DNA from 3 places in the Streptomyces purpurogeneiscleroticus genome. Region 1 is predicted to be linked to each of the others. Evidence: riboswitches for the same ligand, from Rfam matches in the RefSeq annotation. Region 1 holds a riboswitch; each other region holds the start of a gene.
The links. A riboswitch is a leader RNA that binds a small molecule or an ion and turns the genes downstream of it on or off. The one in region 1 is predicted to bind cobalamin.

Region 1 (4,272 bases):
GCGGGGACGCCGACGACGAGCGGGGTGAAGGCGACCGGGCCGATCCGGTGCAGGGTGGCGGGCGCGTGCGCGGCCATGCCCTGGCGGACCTGGAGGTAGTCGACGGTCGATTCGGGCACCCACATGTCGGGCTGGGGGCCCGGCCGGTAGAGCGGCTCGATGGCCTGGCCGCCGCTGTCCCCGGGCGGGGCCTCCTCGGCGCCCTCGGCCTCGCCCTGCCAGCGGTCCGCCGCGGCGAAGCCCTGCGCCACCTGGTCCTTGGCGGCGGAGTAGACGGTGATCTGGGTGCGCCGGCAGCCGTCGGGGACGTCGTCCTCGCCCGGCACGGGTTCGGTGTTGAGGCCGGACATCTCGTACGCGAGGGCGGCGGCGCGCAGCGTCGGCTCGGCCTCGGGGGCGGTGAGCAGCCGCAGTTCCTGGGCGGGCGGGCAGCTCTCGGGCGGCCCCAGCGGGCCGGCGAGGACCAGTGCGGTGGCGCCGAGGGCCAGTGCGACGGCGGCGGCGGTCAGCAGCCGTAACCGGCGGTGCGGACGGGAGCGCCACCAGCGCCGGGCCCGGACGGCGAACGGCGTGCGGGGCCGCAGCTCCCGGGTGGCGAAGGAGACCACCACGTCGTCGACGGTGTTCTGCTTGGAGGCGCGCGGCACCCAGGCGCCGCCCTGCGGGGTGGTGCGCCCGGCGAACCGCCGGCGCAGCTCACCGGCGAGGTCCTCGAAGGTGACGCACTCCTTGCCCTCGATGCCGTGTTCGAGGATGTCGAGCACGGCCCGGGTGAAGAGGGTGCCGCCGCCGGGCTCCCTGCCGCTGAAGATGCGGCGGTTCGGCTGGGCGGCCATCAGCAGCGAGACCGGCTTCTCGTGGGTGCGGAAGCTGTCGTCCGCGTTGCCCGCGAAACAGCATTCGAGCACCACGACGACGCGGTCGGCCCGGGACGCCTCCAGCCGCGGCAGGACGTCCTTGGCCCAGGAGACCGCTTCGTGCGAGGCCACCCGGCGCTCGTCCTGCGCCACCCGCGACGAGCCGACCAGCAGGTGCAGATCACTGCCGTCGCGCCGGACCCGGCCGTGCCCGGAGAAGTAGACGAGCAGCAGTCCGCGCGCCTCGCGGGCCGCGGTGCGCAGCTCGGCGGTCAGCTCCTCGGGGGTGTCCGGGCGCAGCGGCGTCACTTCCTGGGGCAGGAAGAGGTCGGTGGCCGGGGCGCAGAGCACGCGGCCCAGTTCGTCGGGGTTGGCGAAGACCGCGTCGAGGTCGTGCAGCCGGGGGTCCTGGTACCGGCTGACGCCGATGATCAGCGCGCGGTTCTGCTTGCCCCGCGCGTCGTAGAGGGGCATCGCCGGTTACTCCGAGCCGACGCGGCCGCCCTGGTCGTCGCGTTCGGTGCGCGGATCGGGGTCGTCGAGGCGGCGGTGTCCGGAGGCGTCGGTGACGTCGAGTCCAGGGGCCTCGCCCTTGGCGGCGGTCTCCCTGCGGTGGGCGAGCCACTCCCGCAGGGCGATGAGGAGCTGCTCGGTCATCGGCGCCGCCACCGCGCCGATGAGGACCAGGACGAGGTCGTCGACGCCGACGGCCATCTCGGGCCCCTGGCCCGCCGCGTCCGCGCCGGTCTCCGCGCCCGGCGCCCGGCGCCAGTCGTGGTTGCCGGGCGTCAGCCAGGACTCGCGCTGCAGCCAGCGCTGGAGGTCCTCCAGATCCTGGCCCCCGTCGTGGGTCCCGGTGACTCTGATGCGTACCTCGTGATGCTGCCGGCTCTCCGTCATCCCGTCCCCCTCCTGCGGCACCTTTGCCATAGGTGCCCCGATGGTGTCGTGCCGGACGTACGGCAGGCAACAGGTCGTCAACACCCGTCCACGCTGTGTCCTTGGCCACAGGCCCTGCCATACGCCCGCGTCGCAGGTCAAGGGTGAGTTGACGGGCATTCGCGGCACGTGGTGGACTGCCCGGTGCCATTCGGCGACAGATGAGGAAGTCCGGTGAGAATCCGGCGCGGTCCCGCCACTGTCACCGGGGAGCGCTCCTCCAGAAGAGGCCACGGCCCGCGCAGACACGGGCTGGAAGGCCGGGGACAGCGCCGATCCGGGAGCCAGGAGACTCTCGTCGCCCGTCACGTCGAGCCAGGGCGCGGACCCTGAGTGAGGACACACGCCATGCCGGGCCCCGAGCCGAGACCCCTGCCTTTCTTTGCCGTACGCCCGGTACGCGACCGCGTGCGGCCGTCCCTCCGAGGCACGACGGCAGGCTGATCCGACGATGCGTGCCGAACACGCCACCTATGCGTGCGGCGCGGCTCTGGGCTTTCTCGGCGACCTGGCCGTGGGCGATCCCCGCCGCGGCCACCCGGTGGCCGCCTTCGGGCGGGCCGCGGGCGCCGTGGAGCGCGGGCTGTGGCGCGATCACCGTGGATACGGAGCGGCGCACACCGCGCTGTGCGCCGGCGGGGCCGCCGTGGGCGCGGTCCTGCTCTCCCGTGCCGTACGCCGCTGCGCCCCCGCACACGTGGCGCTGACCGCCGCCGCCACCTGGGCCGTGCTGGGCGGAACGACGCTGGGCCGGGAGGCGCGCGCCATCGGCGGCGCGCTGGAGGCCGGCGACCTGGACACGGCGCGCGAGCGGCTGCCGCACCTGTGCGGCCGCGACCCGCAGGCGCTGGACGGGCAGCAGATGGCCCGCGCGGTCGTGGAGTCCGTCGCCGAGAACACCTCCGACGCGGTCGTGGGCGCGCTGGTCTGGGGCGCCGTGGGCGGCGTACCGGGGCTGGTCGCCTTCCGCGCGGTCAACACGCTCGACGCGATGGTGGGTCACAAGTCGGCGCGCTACCGCCGGTACGGCTGGGCCTCGGCCCGGCTGGACGACGTGGCGGGCTGGCCCGGCGCGCGGCTGACCGCCCTGCTGGCCACCGTTGCCGGGCCCGACCCGCGCGGCGCGTGGCGCGCCTGGCGGACCGACGGCAAGCGGCATCCGAGCCCCAACGCGGGCCCGGTGGAGGCGTCGTTCGCAGGCGCGCTCGGCGTACGGCTGGGCGGCACGCTCGCGTACGCGGGACGGGTCGAGCACCGGCCGGTGCTCAACGACGGCGCACGCGCGGTCGACGGCGCGGACATCGCGCGCGCGGTGCGGCTGTCCCGCCGGGTGAGCGCGCTGGCGCTGGCGACGACGGTCGGGGCGCGGATCGCCGTGGGCGCGGTCCGCGGCGCGCGGAAGGCGAGGAGATCCCGGTGAGCGGTACGGACAGGACTCTCGCCGGCGGCCTGCTGGTCGCCGGGACGACGTCGGACGCGGGCAAGAGCGTGGTCACGGCGGGCATCTGCCGCTGGCTGGCGCGCAAGGGCGTCAAGGTCGCGCCCTTCAAGGCGCAGAACATGTCGCTCAATTCGTACGTGACGCGCGAGGGCGCGGAGATCGGGCGGGCGCAGGCCATGCAGGCCGCGGCGGCCCGCGTCGAGCCGACCGCGCTGATGAACCCGGTACTGCTCAAGCCCGGCAGCGACCGCAGCAGCCAGGTCGTGCTGCTCGGCAAGCCGGTGGGCGAGCTGAGCGCGCGGGGGTACCACGCCGGGCGCCAGGAGCAGCTGCTCGGCACGGTCACCGACTGCCTCCAGGAGCTGCGCCGTACGCACGACGCGGTGATCTGCGAGGGCGCGGGCAGCCCGGCCGAGATCAACCTCCGCCGCACGGACATCGTGAACATGGGCATCGCGCGCGCCGCGAACCTGCCCGTGGTCGTCGTCGGCGACATCGACCGCGGCGGCGTCTTCGCGTCCTTCTTCGGCACCACAGCGCTGCTGTCCGAGGCCGACCAGGCGCACATCGCGGGCTACCTGGTGAACAAGTTCCGCGGCGACGTGACGCTGCTGGAGCCGGGCCTGGACATGCTCAAGGAGCTGAGCGGGCGGCCGACGCTGGGCGTACTGCCGTTCCGGCACGGGCTCGGCATCGACGAGGAGGACGGCCTGCACGTCTCGCTGCGCGGCGCGGTGCGCGAGAGCACGGTCGCGCCGCCGCACGGCAAGGACATCCTCCGGGTCGCGGTCGCCGCGGTCCCCCTGATGTCGAACTTCACGGACGTCGACGCGCTCGCCGCCGAACCGGGCGTCGTGGTGCGCTTCGTGGACCGGCCCGAGGAGCTGGCCGACGCCGACCTGGTCGTGCTGCCCGGCACCCGCGGGACCGTACGGGCCCTGCAGTGGCTGCGCGAGCGCGGCCTCGCCGACGCGGTCGCCCGCCGCGCCGCCGAGGGCCGCCCGGTGCTCGGCATCTGCGGCGGCTTCCAGATGC
Region 2 (4,272 bases), on a different contig from region 1:
CGATGTACGGCCCGTTCGCCTCGACGTTCTCGATCATTTCCGTGGTGTACTCGCCAGTACTGGTACCGGTCGCGACCATGAGGTCGCCGGCGGCCCGTACCGCCTCCCGCCAGTCCGCCGCCGCCACGTCCAGCCGCACGGCCTCGGCGGGAATCAGTTCGCTCAGTGTCGGCATGGACGGGATCGTCGCACGAAAACGCTTGCCTGGATATGCGCAGTGCGGCGCCGGAAGGGATCATCGGAACATGAACGTGAGGATGCGGGTCGCCCAGCAGGAGGAAGCCGACGAACTGCTCGGCCGCAGTCCGCTCGCCGCGCTGGTGGGCATGCTGCTGGACCAGCAGGTGCCGATGGAATGGGCGTTCACCGGTCCGTACACCATCGCCCGGCGGATGAACGGCGACGACCTGGACGCGCACGCCATCGCGGCGCAGGACCCGGAGGCGTTCGAGGAGCTGCTCGCCCGCAAGCCGGCCGTGCACCGCTATCCGCGCTCGATGGCCAAACGGGTGCAGCAGCTGTGCCAGTACCTCGTCGAGCACTACGACGGGGACGCCGAGGCCGTGTGGCGGGACGCACCGACCGGTGCCGAGCTGCTGAAACGCCTCAACGACCTGCCCGGCTTCGGCAAGCAGAAGGCACAGATCTTCCTTGCCCTCCTCGGCAAGCAGTTCGGCGTACGCCCCGAGGGCTGGCGCGAGGCCGCCGGCCCGTACGGCGAGGAGAACTCCCACCGCTCGGTCGCCGACATCACGGGCCCCGAGTCCCTGGCCGAGGTCCGCGCGTACAAGCAGCAGATGAAGCGAGCGGCGAAGAAGGCGGCGGGGAAGTAACAGGGGCGGCGGGCACAGGCCCGCCGCCCCTCTTCTTGTACTGCTGGTACTGCTTGTACTGCGCGCTCAGGTTTTTGTACTGCGCGCTCAGCCTTCCGGCGAGGCGGCCACCCGTGCCGCCCAGCGCTTTTCGACGCCGGAGAGCCGCCAGTAGGCGATCGCCGCCGCCCAGACGACGACGAAGAGGCCGACGATGATGTAGCCGACGTTGTCCAGCTCCAGGCCGGAGATCCAGCCGGTGACCGCATCCGTCAGGCCGAGCTTCTCGTGCAGCACGCTGACCAGCTCGATGGTGCCGATGAAGAGCGCCACCGCGATGGACAGGCCGGTGATCGTGAGGTTGTAGTAGACCTTCCGCACCGGGTTCGAGAACGCCCACTGGTACGCGAAGTTCATGAACGTGCCGTCGAGCGTGTCGAAGAGGCTCATCCCGGCCGCGAACAGCAGCGGCAGGCACAGGATCGCGTACCAGGGCAGCCCGGACGCGGCGCCGCTGCCCGCCATCACCATCAGCGTCACCTCGGTCGCGGTGTCGAAGCCGAGACCGAGGAGCAGCCCGATCGGGAACATCTGGCCCGGCCGCGTAATGGCCTTGGTGAACCGGCCCAGAATCCGGTTCATGAAACCGCGCGAGTTCAGCTGCCGTTCCAGCTCCGACTCGTCGTACTCGCCGGCCCGCATGGCACGGAAGACGCGCCAGATCCCGGCCAGCGCGACCAGGTTGAGGGCGGCGATGAGGTAGAGGAAGGCCCCGGAGACGGTCGTGCCGACCGTGCCGAGCACCTGGTGCGTACGGGACTCCTCGTCCATCAGCGTCCCGGCGAGCGCCGCGCCGCCCGAGACGAGCGCAGCCATGAGCACGACCATGCTGGAGTGGCCGAGCGCGAACCAGAAGCCCACCGAGACCGGCCGCTTCCCGTCCGCCATGAGCTTGCGAGTGGTGTTGTCGATGACGGCAATGTGGTCCGCGTCGAACGCGTGCCGCATGCCGAGGGTGTACGCGGTAATACCCAGGCCCACGCCGAACACCTGGGTGCCGACGGTGTAGTGGCCGGGCACGACGAGCAGGAACAGCACACCGAACGCGACGATGTGCAGAGCGGCTATGACCGCCAGCAGACCGGCGGTCCTTACGGTGTCACGGCGCTGCCAGCGATATTCGGGCAGCACGGAAGAAGAATTCGGGGCATCGGTGGGCAGGGCCATCCGGCGATCACGCTCCAGCACCTCGTGGAATCAATTCGTGAGATGCCGTGGCCGGTCTCCTGGCTTACGGGTACGCGCGCCCGTCCCGGCCTTCCCGCCCGCACTCTGCGGACAGTGGCCCCCCGTACGCTCGTGGTGCACGTACGGGGAAAAGGGTCGGTAGCTCCCCGATCACAGTGGCGAGGGCCGCTCCGGAATCGGACCCGAAGGTCTTCACCGGTCTTCCCGAGCACCACGGCCCGGCCACTCTAACCCCCTGCGTCCCGCTGCCGGGCGGTGTCCTTCGTCACCGGCTCGCGAGACACCGGCTCCCGGGACGCCGGCTCCTCCGCCGCCCAGCTCCCCAGCAGCCGCAGTGATTCCGCCGAGGCCGAGCCCGGCTCCGCGTGGTAGACGATCAGCTGCTGGTCCGGGTCGGCGGGCAGCCGCAGCGTCTCGTACGACAGGGTCAGCGGCCCGACCACGGGATGGTGCAGCCGCTTCACCCCGAAGCCCTTGTCCTGCACGTCGTGCGTGGCCCACAGCTGCCGGAACCTCTCGCTCTTGACCGACAGCTCCCCGATCAGCGAGGCGAGCAGCGGGTCATCGGGATGGCAGCCCGCGTCCATCCGCAGGAAGGCGACGATGTCGGCGGCCTTGCTCTCCCAGTCGACGTACAGCTCGCGGGCGGCCGGATCCAGGAAGACCTGCCACGCGACGTTCCGCTGCTCGAGCGGGAGCGCGGCGTAGTCGCCGAGCAGCGCGCACGCCATGCGGTTCCAGCCGATGACGTCCAGGCGGCGGCCCGCCACATACGCCGGTATCCCCTCCATCGAGTCGAGCAGCTGCTGGAGCGCGGGCCGCACCCGCTGCGGCCGCCCCGCGCCGCGCGAGCGCTTGGCCTTCGGCTTGACCAGATGGCTCAGATGCGCCCGCTCGGCCGCATTGAGCCGCAGCGCGCCGGATATCGCGTCGAGGACCGCCGTGGAGACGTTCTGCCCGTGGCCCTGCTCCAGTCTTACGTAGTACGCCACACTCACCCCGGCCAGCTGCGCGAGCTCTTCGCGCCGCAGGCCCGGCACCCTGCGCCGCCCGCTGTGCCGCGGCAGTCCGACGTCCTCGGGCTGCAGACGCGCGCGGCGGGTGCGCAGAAACTCGCTCAATTCTGTGCGCTGGTCCATAAGGCCAGTATCCGGGTGGTCGGGCACGGACGCCGGGCCGCGAGGGTGCCACTGCCAGTGGTAGGAACCGCGTTCGTACCAAAACGGGGGGTCTGGCTCCACTTCCGCGCGCGGAGCAGGCTCGATGGCATGACACACACCTCTGTCGCCGCGTATGCAGCACCCGCGCCCAAGGCACCCCTGGAGCGCACCACCATTCCGCGCCGCGAGCTCGGCGCGCACGACATCGAGATCGAGATCAAGTACGCGGGGATCTGCCACTCCGACATCCACCAGGTCGACAACGGCTGGGGCGAGGGCATCTTCCCGATGGTCCCGGGCCACGAGATCGCCGGTGTGGTCGCCGCGGTGGGCCCCGAGGTCACCCGCCACAAGGTCGGCGACCGGGTCGGCGTCGGCTGCATGGTCGACTCCTGCCGGGAGTGCGACAACTGCAAGGCCGGACTGGAGCAGCACTGCACCGGCACCGGCAACGTACAGACGTACAACGCCATCGGCCGGGACGGCGAGCCGACCTACGGCGGCTACTCCACGCACGTCGTGGTCTCCGAGGACTTCGCCCTCCGCATCCCCGAAGGCATCTCCCTGGACGCCGCCGCGCCGCTGCTCTGCGCCGGTATCACCGTCTACTCGCCGCTCTCGCGCTGGGGCGCGGGCCCCGGCAAGAAGGTCGCGGTCGTCGGCCTGGGCGGCCTCGGCCACATGGCCGTGAAGATCGCGCACGCGATGGGCGCCGAGGTCACCGTCCTCAGCCAGTCGCTGCGCAAGAAGGAGGACGGCCTGAAGCTGGGCGCCTCCGACTACCGCGCCACCTCCGACCCGGCCACCTTCGAGGAGCTGGCGGGCCGCTTCGACCTGATCATCAACACCGTCTCCGCCAACCTGGACGTGGACGCCTACCTCTCGCTGCTCCGCGCGCACGGCACGCTGGTGCAGGTCGGCGCGCCGGAGGACCGGCTCTCCCTCTCGCCGTTCTCGGTGATCGGCGGCAGCCGGGCGATGGCCGGTTCGATGATCGGCGGCATCCCCGAGACCCAGGAGATGCTCGACTTCTGCGCGGCGCACGGCCTCGG
Region 3 (4,272 bases), on a different contig from region 1:
TGCGGCGCGCAGTCGCTGGACGTCCGCGACCAGGTTCGGGGCGAAGGTCATCGCCACGACGACGGCAACGCCCGCCTCGTAGAGCGCGCCGGGCAGGGACTTCAGCAGCCGGGCCGGGTTGGCGAGCGCGTTGGCGGCGCCCACGCAGATCAGCAGCGTGGCCAGCTTCAGCCCGTCGTACAGCGCGAAGAGCATGCCCTCGGCGGTGACCCGGCCGCCGATCCGCACGCCGCGCGCCCAGTCCGGCAGCGGCACTTCGGGGAGCGTGACCAGGACGTGCGTACCGGGGACGGGCGAGCCGAGCACGAAGGCGAAGACCAGCCGGATGGCGAGCACGACCAGGCCGAGCTTGACGAACGCCCCGTAGGACCGGGCCCAGGGCGCGTCGGAGCGGCGGGCCGCGACCACGTATCCGGCGACGCCGATGAGCAGGCCGAGGAGGAGCGGGTTGGTGGTGCGGGACGCGGCCGTCGCCAGGCCCAACGCCCACAGCCACCACGCGCCGGCGTGCAGCGCGCGCCCCCGCGTGGCGAGGGGAGCGCGCAGTCGGTCAGGGGCGCGCAGCCGGGCAGAGGCGCGGCGACCCGGCCGTGCGCCCGTCACGTCGCCCGTCACGTCGGTCCTCACGGTTCCCTGGTGGCCGGTCATTCGCGCCGGCGCCGGGCCTGCCACACCGCGGCGGCGCCGAGGACGGCGACCGCGGCGATGCCGCCGATCAGTCCGGCGGAGGGCCCGCCGTCATCGGAGTCGGACGCCCCGGAGTCGGACGCCCCGGAGTCGGACGCCCCGGCGTCGGGCGCCGCGGACCCGATGGTCTCCTCGGACTCCTTCGAGGACCCGCCCGCCTGCTCCGCGCACCCCGTCTTCGGGTAGCCCGAAATCGCGCACAGCAGCGCGCTGGAGTCGTACCGCAGCGGCGCCGCGACCGCGGCCAGGGCGTCGCCCGCGCTCGCGTCCTCGGCCACCCGCGCGCACTCCGTACGGGCCGCGGGCGGGGTCTCGCCCTTCGGGGCGTCGGCCGCCGTGCCGAAGTCGAGGACGACGGCGACCCGCTTGCGGCCGTCCGCCGCCTTCGTACCGCCGCAGACCGCGTCGAAATCGGCGGCCGCGCGCGGCTTCGCGGCGCGCGCGGAGTCGGCGCTGACGGTGAAGCGGAAGCCGGCCACGCCGCCGTCTTCGGGGCGCGCCGTCGACGGCCCCTCGGTGGCGTACGTCCAACCGCCCCCGTGGGCCGCCGCGTCCGCCGTCCAGAAGGACCAGTAGCGGTACTCCTCGGCGTGCGCGGGCGCGGCGGCCAGGCCCGTGGCCGCCCCGGCCAGGGCGAGCGCGCCGAGGCCGCGCGCGAGACGAACGGCGCTGCTCACAGCTGGTTCTGCTTCCTGCGCCCGCTCAGCAGGAAGCCGATGCCCGCGCCTGCGGCCAGGCCGACGAGCACGACCCACCACACGGAGACGCCGCCCTCGTCCTGCTGTTCCTTGTCGGCCTGCTGGTCCGAGGCGGCGGACGCCGGCTTCGGACCGGTCGCGTTCAGCTTCGACACCAGGTCGGTGCCGCCGAAGTCGCGCGGGTCGCCGCCGGTGGCGTGCGCGGCGAGGATCAGCTGCGCGTACGCGGCCGGGCCGCTCTGCTTCGCCCAGGCCGCCGAGTGCCCGCGCAGCCAGCCCAGCGACTGCTTCGCCGCGTCGGCGCGCCCCGCGGCGGCCAGCGCGACGACGGCGTCGGCGGTGTTGCCGACGTCCGGCTGCGACTCGGCGCCGGGCATCGCGGACATCAGGTGGTGGCCGTGCGCGTCCAGGACGGAGGTGAGGTGCTCCGCGGCAGCGCCGGCGGCACCTCTCGGTTCCTCGGCCGCCTCCTCGCAGGACGTCTTCGCCGGGGCCTGCGCGCCCGGCTCGACGACGAAGCCCTTGCCGAGCGCCCCCAGTACCGCGGCGGCCGTCGCGTCCTCGTTGGCGGCGAGCTTCCCGTCCTTGGCCTGGAAGGCGAACGCGCCGCGGTCCTTCTCGTCGGCGTCGCAGCCGAGGCGGAAGGCGAGCAGCCCCTCGTACGGCGTCTTCCCGCCCTTCTCGCCGTCCTTCTTGGCCGTCACCGACTCCGGCTTCGTGCCCGTGGCGGCCAGCGCGCCGATCACCACCGAGGTGGAGTTGGCGTCGCTCGGGGCACCGGCGGCGGAGCCCCAGCCGCCGTCGTCGTTCTGCGCGGACTTCAGCCAGGAGACGCCCTCGCGCACCGCGTCCGCGTGCCCGCCGATCGCGGCCAGTGCCTGCACGGCGGCGGCCGTCTGATTGGTGTCCCGCATCGTCTTCGCGTCGCAGGGCTGCTTCGGGTCGGCGCGGTACGCGGTGAACGCGCCGTCGGCGCACTGCTGTCCGGCGAGCCAGTCCACCGCCGAGTCCGCCGGGCGCACGCCCGTGGTGTCCTGCGCCAGCAGTGCCAGCGACTGCCTCCAGACGCCGTCGTACTTCGGGTCCGTGCTGCCGTACAGGCCCTTCGGGAGCTTCGGGGACGCGGCGGGCGCGGGGTCGGCGGCGAACGCGGCCGGGGCAGCGGCCGCGCACAGCACGGCGGCGGCCAGGGCCGCGGCGCAGCGGCGCGCCGGGGCGGCGAGGGAGCGGGCCGTGATGGCCATGGGGTCGGTGCCTCTCGGTCGGTTCGCGGGGTGCGCGAGGTGGGAGGTCACGCAGCCGTACTCCGCCGCACCACGTCCGCGACGCGCGCGGGCGCGGTGGCACCGGGCTCAGCTCCGTATACCTCGACGGTGCCGCGCGCCGGGCGGCCGCTGAAGGGCGGCCGTGCGGTACGCGGGAGCCTTGGGTGTGCCCCGCCGGGTGTTCCGGCTCGCTCCGGCGCACGGGTGCGCGCCAGCGCTCACGGCTGCGGGTCAGCGCCGGTTTTCCACCGGCTTCCCCCGGTCGGGCACGAATGAACTTGTCCGGACCACTTTAACCGGCGGGTAGCGACCGGTCCCCGGCACGTACGGAGTGACGTACGCCTTCGCCCCCGGGCGGGAAGTGCCTCACACCGCCCGGTACGTCACCGGCTCCGAGCCCGGCACCGCCTCGGCCAGCCCCCGCTTCACCAGGCGCCGCAGATGCGCCTCGGCCTCCGAGACGGCGATGGTGCGCGAGCCGTACGGGATCTCCTCCCACGGGCGGTTCCACGTCATGGTCTCGGCGAGCTGCCAGGGCGTGAGCGGGGTGGCGAGCAGGGCGCGCAGGTCCGCGAGCCGTTCCTCGTGGTGCGCGACGATCTCCGCCGCCCGCTCGGCGGCGCCGGTGAAGGCGTGCTGGTGCGCGGGCAGTACCTCGGCGACGCCGAGCCGCGCGATCCGCTCCAGGGAGTCGAGGTAGTCGCCCAGGGGATCGGTGACCGTCGCGTCGTCCGGGTCCTCGTACAGGCCAACGTGCGGGGAGATGCACGGCAGCAGGTGGTCGCCGGAGAAGAGGCGCCCGTTGCCGGGGTGCGCCGCCGGGTGCGCCTCCTCCAGGTGCAGGCACACATGGCCCGGGGTGTGGCCCGGCGTCCAGACCGCGCGCAGCCGCCGCCCCGCGAGGTCCAGCAGCTCGCCGGGGACGATCTCGCGGTCCGGGAGCGCGGGACGGTTCTCGGGGAGCCCGCGTGTGCGCCCCTCGGCGCGGGCCGTGTAGAGCGGCGCGAGGTGGTCCTCGGGCGCGCCCGCCGCGGCCAGCTTCTCGATGAGGTACGTGAGCCAGGTGCCCGGCTCCGCCTCACGGGTGCGGCGCACGACCTCCGTATCGGCGGCGTGCATGGCGATCCACGCGCCGGACGCCTCCCTGACCCGCGCGGACAGGCCGTGGTGGTCGGGGTGATGGTGGGTGACGAGTACGCCGTGGAGTTCGGTGATGTCGGTGCCGCAGGCGGTGAGCCCGGCGGCGAGCGCGTCCCAGGAAGCCGGATCGTCCCAGCCGGTGTCGATCAGCACCGGGCCGCGGTCCGTCTCCAGGACGTGCACGAGGGTGTGCCCGAGCGGGTTGTCCGGTATGGGGACGGCGATGCTCCGGACCCCGCCCCGGTGGTCGATCACGTGCGGCATGCCATGCCCCTCTCGGCCCGCACGCCGTCGCGTGCATTGTCCAGCATAACTAGAACTGGTATCAGTTCTGATGCAGCGTCAGGTAATGAGCCGGGTAACACATCGGGTAACGCGACCGCAGGAGGCGGAGTCGATGGCCGATCTGATCGAGCACGGACAGCTCTACATAGGCGGTGAGCTGGTCGATCCGGCCGGCGAGGACACCATCGAGGTCATCT

Region 2: linked by a shared signal. The riboswitch ahead of nicT (Nickel transporter NicT) and the one ahead of CCS38_RS16995 (cobalamin biosynthesis protein) in region 1 are both predicted to bind cobalamin.
Region 3: linked by a shared signal. The riboswitch ahead of CCS38_RS19175 (SCO2321 family membrane protein) and the one ahead of CCS38_RS16995 (cobalamin biosynthesis protein) in region 1 are both predicted to bind cobalamin.

What each region holds. Positions count from the first base shown of each region.
Region 1 covers NZ_NHSG01000262.1:1,622-5,893, reverse strand. The annotation lists gene CCS38_RS17005 (caspase family protein) at 1-1,331, opposite strand, end outside; gene CCS38_RS17000 (hypothetical protein) at 1,338-1,757, opposite strand; cobalamin riboswitch at 1,913-2,110, shown strand; gene CCS38_RS16995 (cobalamin biosynthesis protein) at 2,248-3,216, shown strand; gene CCS38_RS16990 (cobyric acid synthase) at 3,213-4,272, shown strand, end outside.
Region 2 covers NZ_NHSG01000120.1:6,160-10,431, reverse strand. The annotation lists gene CCS38_RS06200 (PTS sugar transporter subunit IIAB) at 1-175, opposite strand, end outside; gene CCS38_RS06195 (HhH-GPD-type base excision DNA repair protein) at 246-833, shown strand; gene nicT (Nickel transporter NicT) at 921-2,039, opposite strand; cobalamin riboswitch at 2,072-2,291, opposite strand; gene CCS38_RS06185 (helix-turn-helix domain-containing protein) at 2,288-3,199, opposite strand; gene CCS38_RS06180 (NAD(P)-dependent alcohol dehydrogenase) at 3,329-4,272, shown strand, end outside.
Region 3 covers NZ_NHSG01000296.1:3,420-7,691, forward strand. The annotation lists gene CCS38_RS19165 (energy-coupling factor transporter transmembrane component T) at 1-603, opposite strand, end outside; gene CCS38_RS19170 (SCO2322 family protein) at 645-1,364, opposite strand; gene CCS38_RS19175 (SCO2321 family membrane protein) at 1,361-2,629, opposite strand; cobalamin riboswitch at 2,807-2,946, opposite strand; gene CCS38_RS19180 (Strvi_7410 family MBL fold metallo-hydrolase) at 3,017-4,054, opposite strand; gene CCS38_RS19185 (aldehyde dehydrogenase) at 4,188-4,272, shown strand, end outside.